3 regions of the Chromohalobacter canadensis genome follow, and region 2 is predicted to be linked to each of the others. Evidence: predicted binding sites of a transcription regulator. Region 2 holds the regulator's gene; each other region holds the start of a gene.

Region 1 (4,993 bases), 1.4 Mb from region 2:
CTATCGGATTACAGGTTGTTGACGCGGTACTTCTCGCGGAAGCGGCGGATCATGAATACCGACACCACATTCAGCGTCAGCGTCACGATGAATAGCACCAGTCCCAGGGCAAAGGCCGAGAGTGTCTGGGCGCTTTCGAATTCCTGATCGCCGGTCAGCGCCGCGACTATGCTCACCGTCACGGTGGTCATGTCTTCCAGCGGATTGGCTGTCAGGTTGGGGCGCATACCGGCCGCCATGACGACGATCATGGTTTCCCCCAAGGCGCGGGAGACGGCCAGCAACGAGGCCGAAATAATCCCCGGTGCGGCGGCAGGCACCACCACGTTGCGCACCATTTCCGCCTTGGTGATACCCAGTGCCAAGGCCCCTTCCCGCAGGCTATTGGGGACCGAGTTGATGACATCGTCAGAAAGCGAGGAGATGAACGGAATGATCATGATGCCCATCACCAAGCCCGGTGCCAGAGCATTGGAGTAAGACGCATCGAGCCCGAAAAGCCCGGCGATATCCACCACCAGCGGAGCCACGGTCAAGGCCGCGAAGACGCCGTATACCACGGTGGGGATCCCCGCCAGCACCTCGATTACCGGCTTGGCGGCCTTGCGAATGCGCAGGGGCGCAAACTCCACCATGTAGATGGCGGCCCCCAGACCGAAGGGGATCGCCACCAGCATGGCAATCAAGGTAATCATGAACGTGCCGGCAAACAGCGGGATCGACCCGAACTGCGCGGCACTGCCACCCTCATCGCCACGCCCGGCGGCGTCGAGGAAGCTCGCTCCCGGATTCCAGGTGGTGCCAGTCACGAAGTCCCAGAAGCTATGCATCTGGAAGAAACGCAGGGCCTCGGTGATGATCGACAACAGAATGCCCAGCGTGGTGAGAATCGAGATCATCGCCGCGGCCGCCAGCAGCTTGCGAATGACCCCTTCGATGGCGCGCCGAGCATGGAAGTCGGGGCGCACTTGGTTCAAGCCCATGACCAAGCCGATCACCGCGATGATCAGGCTCGCCGTCAAGAGATAAATCGTGGGGATCTCCGCCCCCATCAGCAACAGGGCAAACGCCCCCAGGGCGCTGACCAGAAGCGCTGGCCCAGCGGTAGCGAGGACCGCGAACCAGGCATATTGATCCGGCTGTGCGTGCATCGTCATGCCCGTGGCACGCACGCGGGCGGCCTTGGCGCGGCTCAGGGTGAAAGCGACTCCCCCTAGCACCAAGAGCACCGCACAGAACAGCAGGAAGACGTTATTCGTCGGCATGTCGGTCTCTCAGGATAACGTTGCTCCCGGTGGGAGCCATCAAGCCTTTAGGGCCCGTCAAGCAAATGGGCCGGCAGCATAAGCCGCCGGCCATCTCATCGGTCCACGTACGGCCTTATTTCAGATCACTGAGTTCAAGGCTCTCGCGATTCTCGACATCGTTACGCTGCTGTTCACGCATATCTTCCGGCAGCGGGATCAGTCCCAGACCCTTGAGGTAGCCCATCGGGCTGATCATCTGCTCGCCCATGAACAAATCGACGTAGGGATACATGGCCGGCACGCTGTCGGCATGCTGATTCTTGACGTAGAAGAACAGCGAACGCGACACAGGGTAGTCACCGGAGCTGATGGCTTCAGGCTCAGGCGATACGCCGTCGATACTCGCAGCCGTCAGGACATCGGCGTTCTCTTCGAGGAAGGAATAGCCGAAGATACCGAATGAGGTGGTGTTTTCCTGGAGACGCTGAACGATGAGGTTATCGTTCTCGCCGGCATCGACATAGGGACCATCTTGACGGATATCGGTATAACCTTCACCGCCGTAAGCCTCCATATCTTCGGAAGCAGCTTCCATCACCAGTTCCTCGAAAGCGTCGCGCGTACCCGAAGTAGTCGGCGGGCCGTACACTTCGATTTCACGATCCGGCAGCGAGGAGTCGATGTCGCTCCACTTGGTGTAGGGGTTATCGACCAGTTCACCGTCCTGGGGCACCTTGGCGGCCAGCGCAAGGAAGAGCTGCTCACGCGTGAAGTTGACCGGCTCATTGGCGTTGGACTCGGCGAATGCGATCCCGTCATAGCCGATTTTCGCTTCGGTGATGTCGGTCACGCCGTTTTCCTGGCAGCGCTCGAATTCGGAGGGCTTCATCCGACGCGAGGCATTGCTGATGTCCGGCGTGTCCAATCCGACCCCATTACAGAACAAACGCAAACCGCCGCCCGAGCCTGTGGATTCGATGACCGGCGTCGGGTACTCGGTGGTCGCGCCGAACTCCTCGACGACGTAGCTGGCAAACGGATAGACGGTGCTGGAACCGACGATGCGTAGCTGCTCGCGTGTGTCGTCCTGCGCTTGAGCGACACCCGCGACGCTCATCACGGCAGCGGCTAACGCGGTAGTCTTGAGGATACGGTTCATGCGGGTAACTCCTGTCGATGAGAGTGTTCAACCTTCGCGACACCTAAGATGCCCAATTAAGATGACAGCTTCATGACAAAAGATGACGAGTATCACCCCAATGCTCTCCGATACATTGCGCCCTTTCTAGCGCTCGGCCACTGCGCCTTCTTCCTGAGCCCCCAACGCCCTTCTGGCCAATACCCGCACGCCGATATTGCCCAGCAACGAGGCACCCAGCATCGTCAACACCGTTGGCCAGGCACTGGCGATTTCGAAGGCCCCCACCAGCATGCCGGCGAACGCCCCGCTGGAAAATTGCAGACACCCCAGCAAGGCCGTCGCCGTCGCGCTCATCTTGGGGAAGTGATCGAGCATGGAGGACATCGCGTTCGGCGCGATCAGCCCCTGCATGCCCACGAACACCACCATCAACGGTGCCACACTGTAGATCGAATCCATCCCCGAGAGGATCAACGCTACCAGGGCTACGCCGGCACACAACTGGATGCCCAAACCGACGACGAGATTCTGCTGCGGGGTGCGCGTTTTCAGCAGGTGGATGTTGAGCCGGTTGGAAGACGCCATGACCAGGATGTTGGCACCGAACACGAACGGGTAGACCGCCACCGATAATCCGTAATGCTCCATGTACAAATAAGGTGAGCCAGTAATGAAGGCGAACATGCCCGCGAATGACATCGACACCGCACAGATATACCCCATCGCCTCGCGATGACGAAGCACGCTAGCATAGTTGCCCAGCACTTGCCGTGGCGACGGCGCATTGGGATCGCGACCATGGGTCTCAGGCAACCGTGTGCCCAGAAAGAACAACAAGAATGCCGCGTACAAGGCCAGGAACAAAAAGATCGACTGCCAGTTGAAAAGCCCCAGCAACACGCTTCCCACCGTGGGTGCCACGAGCGGCGCCAGCATCAGGATCATCGCCATGGTCGACATCACCTTGGCGGCCTCGCGCCCGCTGAAGCAATCGCGCACGATGGCCGCGGAATTGACCACGCATGCCCCGCCACCAAGCGCCTGGATGAACCGCAACCCCCAAAGCGTCTCCAGCGACGAGACCTGCATGATCCCTAGGCTGGCGAGCAAGAACACGACCAGACCGCTCAACAGCACCGGGCGCCGGCCCAAGCGATCCGATAGTGGCCCACATAACAGCTGCCCGATAGCGAACCCGAACAGGAACACGCTCAGCGACAGCTCGGTGTGATGCACGCTGGCATTCACCGCCTCGGCGAGCGTCGGCATGGCGGGTAGATAGGCATCGATGGCGAAAGGCGCCAGGGCGGTGTTGGCCGCCACCAAAAAAGCCAATCGCCGCGCATTGAGTTGAGTCACGAAATCTCCCGAAAAACGTACGTCTAAGCACCGACGCCCTGGAAGCTCGGTACTCGATCATGAAGAAGGCTAAAAGCTAGTGCGCTCATCATAGCCGATAACGGTCGCGCTGGGGGCCAGGCATCGGTTCGTGTGTCCATAAATCGAAACAATCCCGCGCCATCATGACAGCCACATTGTAGTGCTCGGCAGCATCACGAGCCTGCCTCTCTTCGATCTCAAAAAAAGATACAGGAACTGCCCATCATGCGCGTTTCTTTGCCTCGCCGTTTACCGCCGCTGACAATCCGAGCCATCAGCATGCTGGTGCTAGGCGCATTCAGCCTGATGGTGATCGCCGTCGGCTTATTGGGAGGATATGCGTTGCATGTCGGTCAACAAGCCTTCGATACACTCGACCGTCTCAACGCCGAACGCACTACCATACTCGATGATGTTTATGCCGACACATTGCGCGCCCAACTGGCTATGAACCGTGCCGCATCGCTACTCGAACGCCCGTCGTTCGATCCTCCGGGGCCGGTCATCGATGAGGCCGAGGCCTTGATGGCCCGAGCGCAGGACGCCTTCGAGGGACTCGCCCCCACGTCCTCCTCACCGGAACTCGAGGCGCTGGGCCAACGCTTTCACTCGTTGGCCAATACCGGCATGTCCTTGCAATTGATGCAACTTCAAGAAGCCAATGAGCGACTCGCCTCCGGCGATAACACGGCACGCGATCTCAGTGGCTACCGTTCCGGCCAGTCACGCTTGCACGACATGAATGCCACCTTCATGCAGAGCGCCGACGCCTTCATGGCCACCAGCCAACAGCAAAGCGCAACCCTGGTCGACGACTTCGGCGTCATGGCCGACACGCTCCGGTTCTTGATCGGCGCCGCCATTGTCGCCTCGCTGATCGCCATTGCCTTTGTCATGTGGGGCATGACGCGACGCGTGGTAGCGCCGCTCAATGGCCTAATCGAGCATTTCGAGCGCATTGCCGCAGGGCGCCTGGACAACCCTGTCACTACGCGGGGGCAACGCGACGTTCGCCGCCTTTTCGAAGCGCTCGATGGCATGCGCCAGCGCCTCGCCGCCAACGTCGGCGAGGTTCGCACCAGCAGTCAGACGATTCACCGTGATACCCAGCGTATCGCCGAAGATAGCCACGACTTGTCCGCAAGAACCGAGCGACAAGCGGCTGCCCTGGAAGAGACAGCCGCCAGCATGGCACAACTGACCGCCACAGTAGGACGCAATGCCG
Region 2 (4,993 bases):
AGAAAGTCCCCGACTACACGCTGGTCGATGCCATGCTGGGTTATGACATGAGCCAAATGGGCATGCCGGGCATGCAGGTACGTCTCAACGTGGGTAACTTGCTCGACAAGGAATACGTGGCCTCGTGTAACTCGCTTGATTACTGCTACTTCGGTGCGGAGCGTAATGTGCGTGCGAGCCTGACGTACGATTTTTAGCGCGATTGAGTCGCGAGTGGTTTTCATTTACGCTTTCAGGCGTGGGCATCAGGCCCACGCCTTCCACTTGGCCTCGCCACAGGAAAGCCTTCGATGTCAGTGTTGCTTGATCGGTTCTATGCCGGTCCCTTGAAGGGAATGGAGCGCAAACTACTTACTTGGGACCAGGCACCCAAGACGGCCTGGCGGGCGACGGATCTGTTTTCCCGTCGCGGTATGGCGCACGTGATCCAGCACTATGGTGCCGAGCACCAGCATGGCGACTGTCGTGCCGTCATGTCGCTCTGGTCGAAGTATTTCCTGGCCCTGACGACGTACACGGGCGTGGCGCATAACTTGCTGGCGGATCGGCAGTTGCCACTTGATCTTTCGCGTCTGGGAGTGGTGCTCGGCGAAGACATGCTTATCGACGCCCTGGTGGTCGAGGACACGTCCACGCCTCTGGCCGACACTCGAGCAGAAGCGCGTTTTTTGCCGCTGATACACGACACCTGGGGGCCCGCCATCACGTGCATGGCGCATAACAGCGGCATCGCGCCGCGTGCCCTGTGGAGTAACCTGGGGCAATACGTCGATTATCTCGTGGGCCAGTTGCACACCTTGCCGGCGGCCCAACACGCGGCGGAAGCCGGTGAGCAGCTGATGACGTTACGTAAATTGGCTGATGGCCAGCGCAATCCGCTTTTCCAGCCCGTTCGTCACTGCAAGAACGCCGAGGGCGATATCGAGCCCATCCGGCGCGTCTGTTGTATCCGCTACCTCCTCCCCGGCCTGGGCTATTGCGGTAACTGCCCGTTGGCGTGCCGCGAGAAGCCCGAAACACAGTCGCCGCGTCGCGTGGTCAACGGCTAATCCTTGCCCGCGTCCCCTGGTGGCAACATCGACTTGTCCACATGGGGATCGGCACTTCGCTTATCCACAGAACCTAGCTATTGCCCACGGCACGCCGTTCTTCGGGGGCTGCGCGCACGCGTGTGGCGGGGAAAACACAGCGGAACAGCGCACCTTGGCCGGGGTGGCTGTCGATGTCGAGATGCGCGTCGTGGCGTAGCAACACATGCTTGACGATCGCCAGGCCCAGGCCGGTGCCGCCGTTGGCGGCGCTGCGCCCCTTGTCGACGCGGTAGAAACGTTCGGTGAGGCGCGGCAGGTGCACGGGGTCGATGCCTTCGCCGTCGTCCTCGACCTCGACCGCAGCGCCCTCCTTCCAGGCCTTCCAGCGCAGCGTGACGGTGCTGCCCGCCGGTGTGTAACGCACGGCATTGAAGACCAGGTTGGAGATGGCACTACGCATCTCGCCTTCGTCACCCAGCAGGCAGTGGCCGGTGTGGATATCCAGAGCTATCTCGTGACTGCCCGCGCAGAGGTTGGCGGCATCGTCGCGAATGTTTTCCAGCAGCGTGGCCATGTCCAGCGGGGCCGGGTCATCGCGGGTCTGATCGGTTTCCAGCTTCGACAGCAGCAGCAGGTCCTCGACCAGGTTCTGCATGCGCTGGGTCTGTTCCTGCATCTGGCCGAGGCCGCGCTGCCAGCGTGATGGCAATTGGTCGGCCTGATCGAGATAGGTCTCGAGATAACCGGTCAACACGGTGAGCGGGGTGCGCAGTTCGTGGGAGACGTTGGCGACGAAATCGCGGCGCATTTCTTCCAGGCGATGCAGCCGCGAGATGTCACGAGCCATGACCAGGCGCTCGTTGTCGCCGAACAGTGTCACTTGGTATTGCAGGGTCACGTCATCGCGCAGGGGCGAGGCCAGAGTCAGCGGTTCGCGGTAATCGCGGGCGTTGAAATAAGCCACGAAGCGCGGGTCGCGCAGGAAATTGGTGATGTGCTGGCCGCGGTCGTGGGGAGACTGAAAGCCGAGCATCTGGGTCGCGGCGCTGTTCCACCACTCCAGGTCACCGTGACTGTCGAGCATGACGACAGCATCGCGCATTGCCTCGCAGGAGTCCTGCACGCGGCGGATGATATCGCGCAGGCGGGCCTGCGATTGCCGCTGAATCTTCTGATACTTGTAGAGGCGGTCGAACAGATCGCCCCAGACGCCAGCGCCGACCGGTGGCGCATGATGCGGATGATGGGTCAGCCAGACATACAGGGCGCGCAAATGGCGTAGATGTAGATAGACATAGAGGCCCAGACCGGCGGCCAGCCCCCAGCCGGGTGCGCCGAAGAGCCACCCGAGGACACCGAGACCGATGACGAGATACGCCAGACGCCACAGCTCATTGGTCCAATAGTACATGTGCGCTACTCCTTGGTGGAGAAGCGATAACCGGTGCCACGTACCGTCTGTATGAGGTGTTGGTGATCATCGCCGAGCGCCTTGCGCAGGCGGCGTATATGCACATCGACGGTGCGCTCCTCGACGTAGACATTGCCACCCCAGACCTGGTCGAGCAACTGGCTGCGGGTATAAGCGCGCTCTTGGTGCGTCATGAAGAACTGCAGAAGCCGATATTCGGTGGGGCCCACGTCCAGCGCCTCGCCATTGGCGCTGACCCGGTGACTGACAGGGTCGAGACGCAAGCCGTCGATCTCCACCGTATCCTCGACCCCAGTGGGCGTGGCGCGTCTCAGAACGGCCTTGAGGCGTGCCACTAGTTCCCGCGGCGAGAACGGCTTGGTGATGTAGTCATCGGCGCCGGCTTCCAGCCCCTGAATCTTGTTGTCTTCCTCGCTCTTGGCGGTGAGCAGGATGATCGGTAGCTCGGCGGTGACAGTATCGCGCTTGAGACGCCGCGCCAGTTCGATGCCGCTGGTGCCGGGCATCATCCAGTCCAGCAGCAACAGATCGGGCTGGTCGTCGACCACCATGGCGTGCGCCGTCTGGGCGTTGTCGGCTTCCAGCACGCGGTAGTCGGCCATTTCCAGCGCCACCGCGATCATTTCGCGGATGGACGCCTCGTCATCGACGATGAGCACGGTCTTGGCGGTCATGGGAATGGGCCTCTTGCGGATCGCGATGAAGCGAATTACTCATGAATGACATCGGCATGACGATTACAACGCGCTAATGTGACAACTTCATGACACATGACCTATAGCATAGGCCATAGCGACAGGGCTATGCCCGCGAAGGTCACCAGCCCGGCCCAGTGGTTGTTGAGGAAGGCGCGGAAGCAAGGATCGCGCTCGCGATGACGAATCAAATGGTGCTGAAAGACGAAGATCGCCCCCATCGCGGCCAGCCCCAGCCAGAAGAAACCGCCCAGCGCCAGACGCAAGCCGACCCAGGCGAGTAGCACCATGGTCAGGGCCTGCAACAGTCCGATCATCAGGCGATCGGCGTGGCCGAACAGTACTGCCGTGGACTTGATGCCGACCTTCAGGTCGTCATCGCGATCGACGATGGCGTATTCGGTGTCGTAGGCCACCGTCCAGGCGACATTGGCGGCAAGTAGCAACCACGCTTCGAGCGGTACCTGGCGTTGAATGGCCATGAAGGCCATGGGGATACCCCACGAGAAAGCCGCCCCCAGCACCACCTGTGGGAAATGTGTATAGCGCTTCATGAACGGATAGGTGGCCGCCAGCGCCAGCGCCGCGAACGACAGCAGCACGGTCGGCAGATTGGTCAGGCAGACCAGGCCGAAGGCAATCACCACCAGCACTGCGAATGTGGCCTTGGCTTCCTTCTCGGAGATGTGTCCGGTAGCCAATGGCCGGTCACGCGTACGCTTGACGTGGCCGTCGAAATGTCGGTCGGCGTAGTCGTTGACCACACAACCGGCGGCACGCATCACGTACACGCCGACGACGAAGATCAACAGCGTGCCACGCTCGGGCACGCCCTCGGCGGCCAGCCACAGTGCCCATAGCGTCGGCCACATCAGAAGCCAAGTACCGATGGGCCGGTCCAGGCGCGTCAGGCGCAGGAAATCCGGCACGCGGGCCAGGCCGGTGGGGCGCGCGGCGTCGGATGAATCGGCGGACATCGGGCTCTCCTGTAACAACGTGCCTGTGAAAAGCAACGTGCCTGTGAAAACGTGAGCGGCCAGCTTAGCGCGATGGCAACGCGAGGTCAGCGGCCATGGCGTCGAGAAAGAATTCCTGGACGAGAATCGACGTACGTCCCAGGCGCAGAATCGAACGACGTCCCCAGGGCGCGGCGCGACCGTGTGCCGTAATGAACGTGGGAGTCGGCGATCGAATGATCTCGATAGGGTCGCGTTCGAGGCCGGGTTGGCGAAACAGCCAGCTACCCAGCGAACGTGTTCCTAGCGACTGCAGTCGTGCGCCGTGAAGCGACGCCAGTGGGGCCACCGAGCGTGCCGCGACCCACGGTGTGTCGCCCAGCATCAGCATTACCTCGCGCCGCCAGATACGGGCTCGGGGGTCGAGCCCCAGCGCTTGGGCCTCGTCGAGACGTGGCCGCGCCATGCCCTGGGCAAGCAAGCGTACCGTGAACGACTGCGGATTGGCGGCGCGCAGGCGCGCGGTCAGCGAGTCGCGCGAGGCCAACCAGCGCCACCAAGCGGGGCTCATGTGGGGGCGCTGGGCGTCGGCCGGTAGCCAGTGTGGGCCTGCGCTGAAACGGTCGTGTGTCATGCGTAAAATCAGGCTCAAAGTACATGAGTGTATCATGCGTGTACGATGCGCTATTGCAGCGTCCGCGCTTGCGGCGCTTGAGCTGTCACATCGCCGCGTCATCATTTTCTGTCATGCGTAGCACGAGGCGCCAATGAGCGACCCTTTGATCATCGTCGGCAGCGGCATGGCCGGCCTGGGCCTGGCCCGGCAGGTACGTGCTCGCGATGCGCGACGCGCCATCACCCTGATCACTGCCGATAGTG
Region 3 (4,993 bases), 410 kb from region 2:
CCAAAGGGCAGCTGGAAGCCGCCGATGCCTATGGCTTTTCGCGCCTAACACGTTTTTACCGCATCGTGCTCCCTGGCATGCTGCCCAACGCCCTGCCCGGGATGTCCAACCTGTGGCTGATCCTGGTCAAGGACACCGCGTTGATCAGCGTGATCGGCTTCGAAGAATTGTTCTTCACCGCTCAGCAGGCGGCCGCCAGCACACGCGACTATGCCCTGTTCTACGCGCTCGCCGGGGCGCTGTACCTGGTCATGACGCTGGGTTCCAACGCCTTGTTCGCCCGCGCGGAGCGTTACGTCCGCCGCGGCCAACCCAGCACCTAGGAGCACCCAGACATGGACTTTTCCTGGCTGAGCGATCCGTTCTATCAAAAGGCCCTGTGGACCGGCTTCGTCAACACCCTGTGGCTGGTCGCCGTGTCGGCCGTCTGCGGTTTCGCGCTGGCGGTGGTGTTCGCTGTGACCCGCCTGCGCGGCCCCCGCCCGCTGGCGATGCTGGTCACCGGCCTGACCACGGTGGTACGCGGCACGCCCTTGCTCGTGCAATTGTTCTTTTTCTACGACGGGGTCGGGCGCCTGCTGCCGGAAATTCCCGGCGTGCAGGAAAGCCTGATCTGGCCGTTGCTGCGGGACCCGTTCTTCTATGGCGCGCTGACATTTACGCTGAGCGTCGGCGCCTACACGGGCGAAGTTCTGCGCGGCGCGCTATTGAGCGTACCCGAGGGTGAACTGGCCGCAGGGCGCGCCTTCGGCCTGAACCGTTGGCAGATTCTCTACCGGCTGTGGCTGCCGCGCGCCATCCAGATGTGCTTGCCCACGCTGACCGGTGAGCTGGTCCTGCTGCTCAAGTCGGTGCCGCTGGTCTCGACCATCGCGCTGATGGACCTGCTCAAGGCCGCTAACATGGTGCGCGACGAAACCTTTCTGGTCTACGAACCGCTTTTACTCATCGCCGGCATCTACCTGGCCCTGACCCTGGTACTCACCAGCGTGATGCGCCTCATAGAGCATCGCTTCCCCGGCGCTCGCCCCGCCGCTCCCAAACGCCGACGCCTGCTGCCCGGCTAGCCGCCGCGCGGAACAGCGCTCAGTGCGAGCTCGATCGCATCATGGCGCCAGTATTCGTCGTCGCAGTCGACCACGCGCCCGTTCTGGTCGCGGTTGATTCGCGTGATCCGCTGGGCCGCCGTGCCCGGCGTCGCATGCAGCGCCTCTCCCGCCGGACCTCCGAAGATCGTGGAGCCCAGTTCGTAATCGACTCGCGCAATGCGAATCGCGTATTCGTGACGATAGAGTGCGGTCAGTGAGTGCTGCGCCAGATCGAAATCCAGAATGCCGGGAAAGCAGTCAGGGCGCAGATGATGCTCGACGTAAAGCACCCGGCGACCATCGATGGCCCTCACCCGCACGATGCGCTGCACCGCACTGCCTTCACTCAGCCACAACCGACGTGCGATGTGCAGTGGGGCAGGCACCGTACTCGCCGAGAGCAGCAGCGTGCTGGCCTGGCGCTGCTGCGATTCGACCATGTCGTGAAAGGCCAACCCCGCCAGCAGATCGTAGTGAAGCCGCGATGGTGCGATAAACCAGCCGCGCCGATTTTCGCGATAGATTCGTCCTTCGCCTTCCAATTGAGTCAACGCGTCGCGCAGCGTGATTCGGGTCGTCGAGAACCGCGCAATCATTTCTCGTTCGGCGGGTAACCTGCACGGCCGTTTGCGGTTATTACCCAGTGAGTCGATCAGGGCGAGCAGGGCGTCGCGCAGACGATGCCAGGTCGGCGTCGAGACGCTGCCGGGAGTGCTGTGGTGACATTCGAGGGCGATTGGCTGGGTACGGGGTGCAGACATCGACTATCCATGGCCAGTTGGTCTAGATCAAAAACTGCCTGCAATCTAAGCGCTTCGCGTGTCCATCGTATGACACGCCCCCGCCGGCATCGTCACCGTACTGTTATGACACTGACACGCCTTAGTCACATGCCGCTCTTAATCTGACTTTCCAGCGCTGTTGGACTAGACCAACACGTTGCCCCTGACCTGCTTCCATGCCCCGATCCGTTTTCAATATGAGGAGTGCTGCCTTGAAATCGCCCCGTTTCCCACTCGCTAGCCTGCCGCTGGCCGTGCTTGCCAGTCTTGCGCTGTTTACCGGTACCGCCAACGCAGCACAGCCCAACATGGATGACTTGATCGCGGCCGCCCAGCAGGAAGGTCGCGTCGACAGCCTCGGCATGCCCGATAGCTGGGCCAATTGGAAAGATACCTGGGCCGACCTGAAAGAAGAGTATGGCCTGGAACATTCCGACACCGACATGAGTTCCGCCGAGGAAATCGCCAAGTTCCGTGCTGAAGGCGAGAACGCCAGCGCCGACATCGGCGATGTGGGCATTGCCTTCGGGCCGATTGCCGTCGAGCAGGGTGTGACCCAGCCGTACAAGCCGTCCCACTGGGACCAGATTCCCGACTGGGCGAAAGACGAAGACGGCCACTGGGCGCTCGCCTACACCGGTACCATCGCCATGATCATCAACAAGGATCTAGTGCCCGAAGACGAGCGCCCCCACGCGTTCGCCGACCTGCTCGAGGGTGACTACAGCGTTGCTGTCGGCCCGGTGGGCTCCGGTGCGCAGAACAACGCCGCCGTACTGGCCGCCGCTTACGCACGCGGTGGCGACGAGAGCGATTTGCAACCCGGTCTGGAGCTCTTCGGCGACCTAGCCGAACAGGGCCGACTGTCGCTGACTGATCTGACCATCGCCGCACTGGAGAAAGGCGAGATCGAAGTCGGCCTGCTATGGGACTTCAACGCCCTGAACTATCGCGACCAGATCGACCGCGACCGGTTCGAGGTGTCGATCCCGTCGGATGCCTCGGTCGTCTCCGGCTATACCACGATCATCAACAAGTACGCACCGCATCCGGACGCCGCCAAGCTGGCCCGCGAATACATCTTCTCCGATGCCGGTCAGGCCAATCTGGCCAAGGGCTATGCGCGACCGATCCGGGCCGAACACCTCGACTTTGATGACGCCACCGCCGCCAAGCTGCTGCCCGACAGTGAGTACGCCAATGCGCGCCCCATCGAAGATTTCGAGGCCTGGGAGCAGACGTCGCGCCAACTGCCGCAGCTCTGGCAGTCCGAAGTCCTCACGCGTCAGCACTGATCTCAAGCCCTCGCCTCGGGCGATGCTCCTTCAGCGCTGATTAGGCCGAAACCCGTGCTGCCTCCCTCCCGGAGGCGGCCTGGAGTCGTCACATGTCCCAACGCATCATCTTGGTCGTTCTCGACGGCCTTAACCATGCCGTCGGCCACCACGCCATGGGGTATCTCAATGCGCTGTGCGAAGCCGGCCGCGCCACCTATCACTCGCTAGACTGCGAGCTGCCCGCCATGTCGCGGCCACTCTACGAATGTTTGCTGACCGGACGTCGTCCGGTAGATTCCGGCGTGGTCCATAACGAGGTCGTGCGCCGCTCTCACGAAGTCAGCCTATTCGATCTTGCCGTCGGACAGGGCCGAAGAACCGCAGCGGCAGCCTATCACTGGGTCAGTGAGCTGTATCTCGAGGCGCCGTTCGATCGCACACGTCACCGCTTTCACCAAAACGAGAAGAGTGCCATTCAGGCCGGGCTTTTCTACTGGCGCGATCATTATCCCGACGATCACCTGTTCAGCGATGCCGAGATGATGCGTCAACTGCAGGGCCCGGACTTCCTGCTGGTCCACAGCATGAACATCGACGATTCCGGCCATCGCCACGGTGCGGATTCAGCGCAATATCGCAACGCGGCCCGTCACGCCGACGTGGCACTTGCCGATTACCTGCCACGCTGGCGGGAGGCCGGCTACCAGATCGTGGTCACCGCCGACCACGGCATGAATGCCGACCGCTCGCACTCGGGCACACTGCCCGAAGAGCGCCATGTTCCGCTGTGGACGCTGGGTGAGGGATTTACCAATCAGCGCCTCGACGGCCTGCGCCAGACCGAACTCTGCGGCACGCTCGCCACGCTGATGGGGCTCAAGCATACCAAGGCGTACCATGAGGCATTGCTTGCCCCTGAGATACTCGAACGCCCTGACGTACAGACAGCGCATATCGCACCGCACGATCATGAGGGCATCGAGCAATGACCGCGCGACGGTTCATCTCGCCGGCCATCCTGTGCATGGTGCCGTTTTTCGTCGTGTTCGCCGCGTTTCAGCTGGCGCCGCTGGTGTTCGTGGCGATCAACGCCTTTCGCGTCGGCGACGGCTGGGGCCTGGCGCATTTTCAGGAAATCATCGCCTCGGCGTTCTACCGCCAGGCAATGTGGCGCACGCTTGAAATCGCCATCGTTTCGAGCCTCGCGGGCATCGTGATCGCCGTGCTCACCTGCTACAGCCTGACCCGCCTCGGGGGACGCTGGCGCCGCCTGCTGATCGCGTTTACCAACATGGCCAGCAACTTCGCCGGTGTGCCACTGGCGTTCGCCTTCATCATCCTGCTGGGTGCCAACGGCGCGCTGACGCTGGCATTACAACGTGTCGGGCTGTTCGAGGATTTCTCCCTCTACTCCCGCTCCGGCCTGATGATCATCTACACCTGGTTTCAGGTGCCGCTGGGGGTGTTGCTGTTATTGCCCGCCTTCGGCACGTTGCGTGCGGAGTGGCGCGAGTCGGCCAGCCTTCTAGGTGCCAGGCGCCACGACTACTGGCGTTACATCGGCCTCCCAGTGCTCTGGCCAAGCATCGCGGGCACGCTGACCATTCTGCTGGCCAACGCCGTGGGCACCTACGCTACGGTTTTTGCACTGGTCGGCAACAACTACAACCTGATGACCATTCGCATCGCCAACCTTGTCGCGGGCGACCTCTTCCTGCAGCCGGAGCTTGCCAGTGCTCTTTCGCTGCTGCTGGTCGGGCTGCTAGCAACGATCACACTGATTCAACAGCGCCTGCTACGCCGGAGCCATCATGTCACTGATCACTGAGTCCCTGGCCATGCCAGC

What was found. Region 2 encodes PhoB, which activates phosphate uptake and scavenging genes when phosphate is short. Its sites were predicted from a motif close to TGTCATANNNNTGTCANA; they were not measured.
Region 1: the regulator PhoB is predicted to act here: its motif matches at 2,467-2,484, upstream of SR908_RS14710 (PstS family phosphate ABC transporter substrate-binding protein).
Region 3: the regulator PhoB is predicted to act here: its motif matches at 1,907-1,924, upstream of SR908_RS10200 (UTRA domain-containing protein).

Annotation. Positions count from the first base shown of each region.
Region 1 covers NZ_CP140151.1:3,159,520-3,164,512, reverse strand. The annotation lists gene pstC (phosphate ABC transporter permease subunit PstC) at 9-1,265, opposite strand; gene SR908_RS14710 (PstS family phosphate ABC transporter substrate-binding protein) at 1,381-2,406, opposite strand; gene SR908_RS14705 (Bcr/CflA family multidrug efflux MFS transporter) at 2,533-3,747, opposite strand; gene SR908_RS14700 (methyl-accepting chemotaxis protein) at 3,994-4,993, shown strand, end outside.
Region 2 covers NZ_CP140151.1:1,715,578-1,720,570, reverse strand. The annotation lists gene SR908_RS08220 (TonB-dependent siderophore receptor) at 1-197, shown strand, start outside; gene fhuF (siderophore-iron reductase FhuF) at 291-1,049, shown strand; gene phoR (phosphate regulon sensor histidine kinase PhoR) at 1,123-2,442, opposite strand; gene phoB (phosphate regulon transcriptional regulator PhoB) at 2,448-3,137, opposite strand; gene ubiA (4-hydroxybenzoate octaprenyltransferase) at 3,239-4,135, opposite strand; gene SR908_RS08195 (chorismate--pyruvate lyase family protein) at 4,200-4,748, opposite strand; gene SR908_RS08190 (FAD-dependent oxidoreductase) at 4,882-4,993, shown strand, end outside.
Region 3 covers NZ_CP140151.1:2,125,160-2,130,152, reverse strand. The annotation lists gene SR908_RS10210 (ABC transporter permease) at 1-323, shown strand, start outside; gene SR908_RS10205 (ABC transporter permease) at 336-1,067, shown strand; gene SR908_RS10200 (UTRA domain-containing protein) at 1,064-1,849, opposite strand; gene SR908_RS10195 (ABC transporter substrate-binding protein) at 2,083-3,165, shown strand; gene SR908_RS10190 (alkaline phosphatase family protein) at 3,258-4,136, shown strand; gene SR908_RS10185 (ABC transporter permease) at 4,133-4,975, shown strand; gene SR908_RS10180 (hypothetical protein) at 4,959-4,993, shown strand, end outside.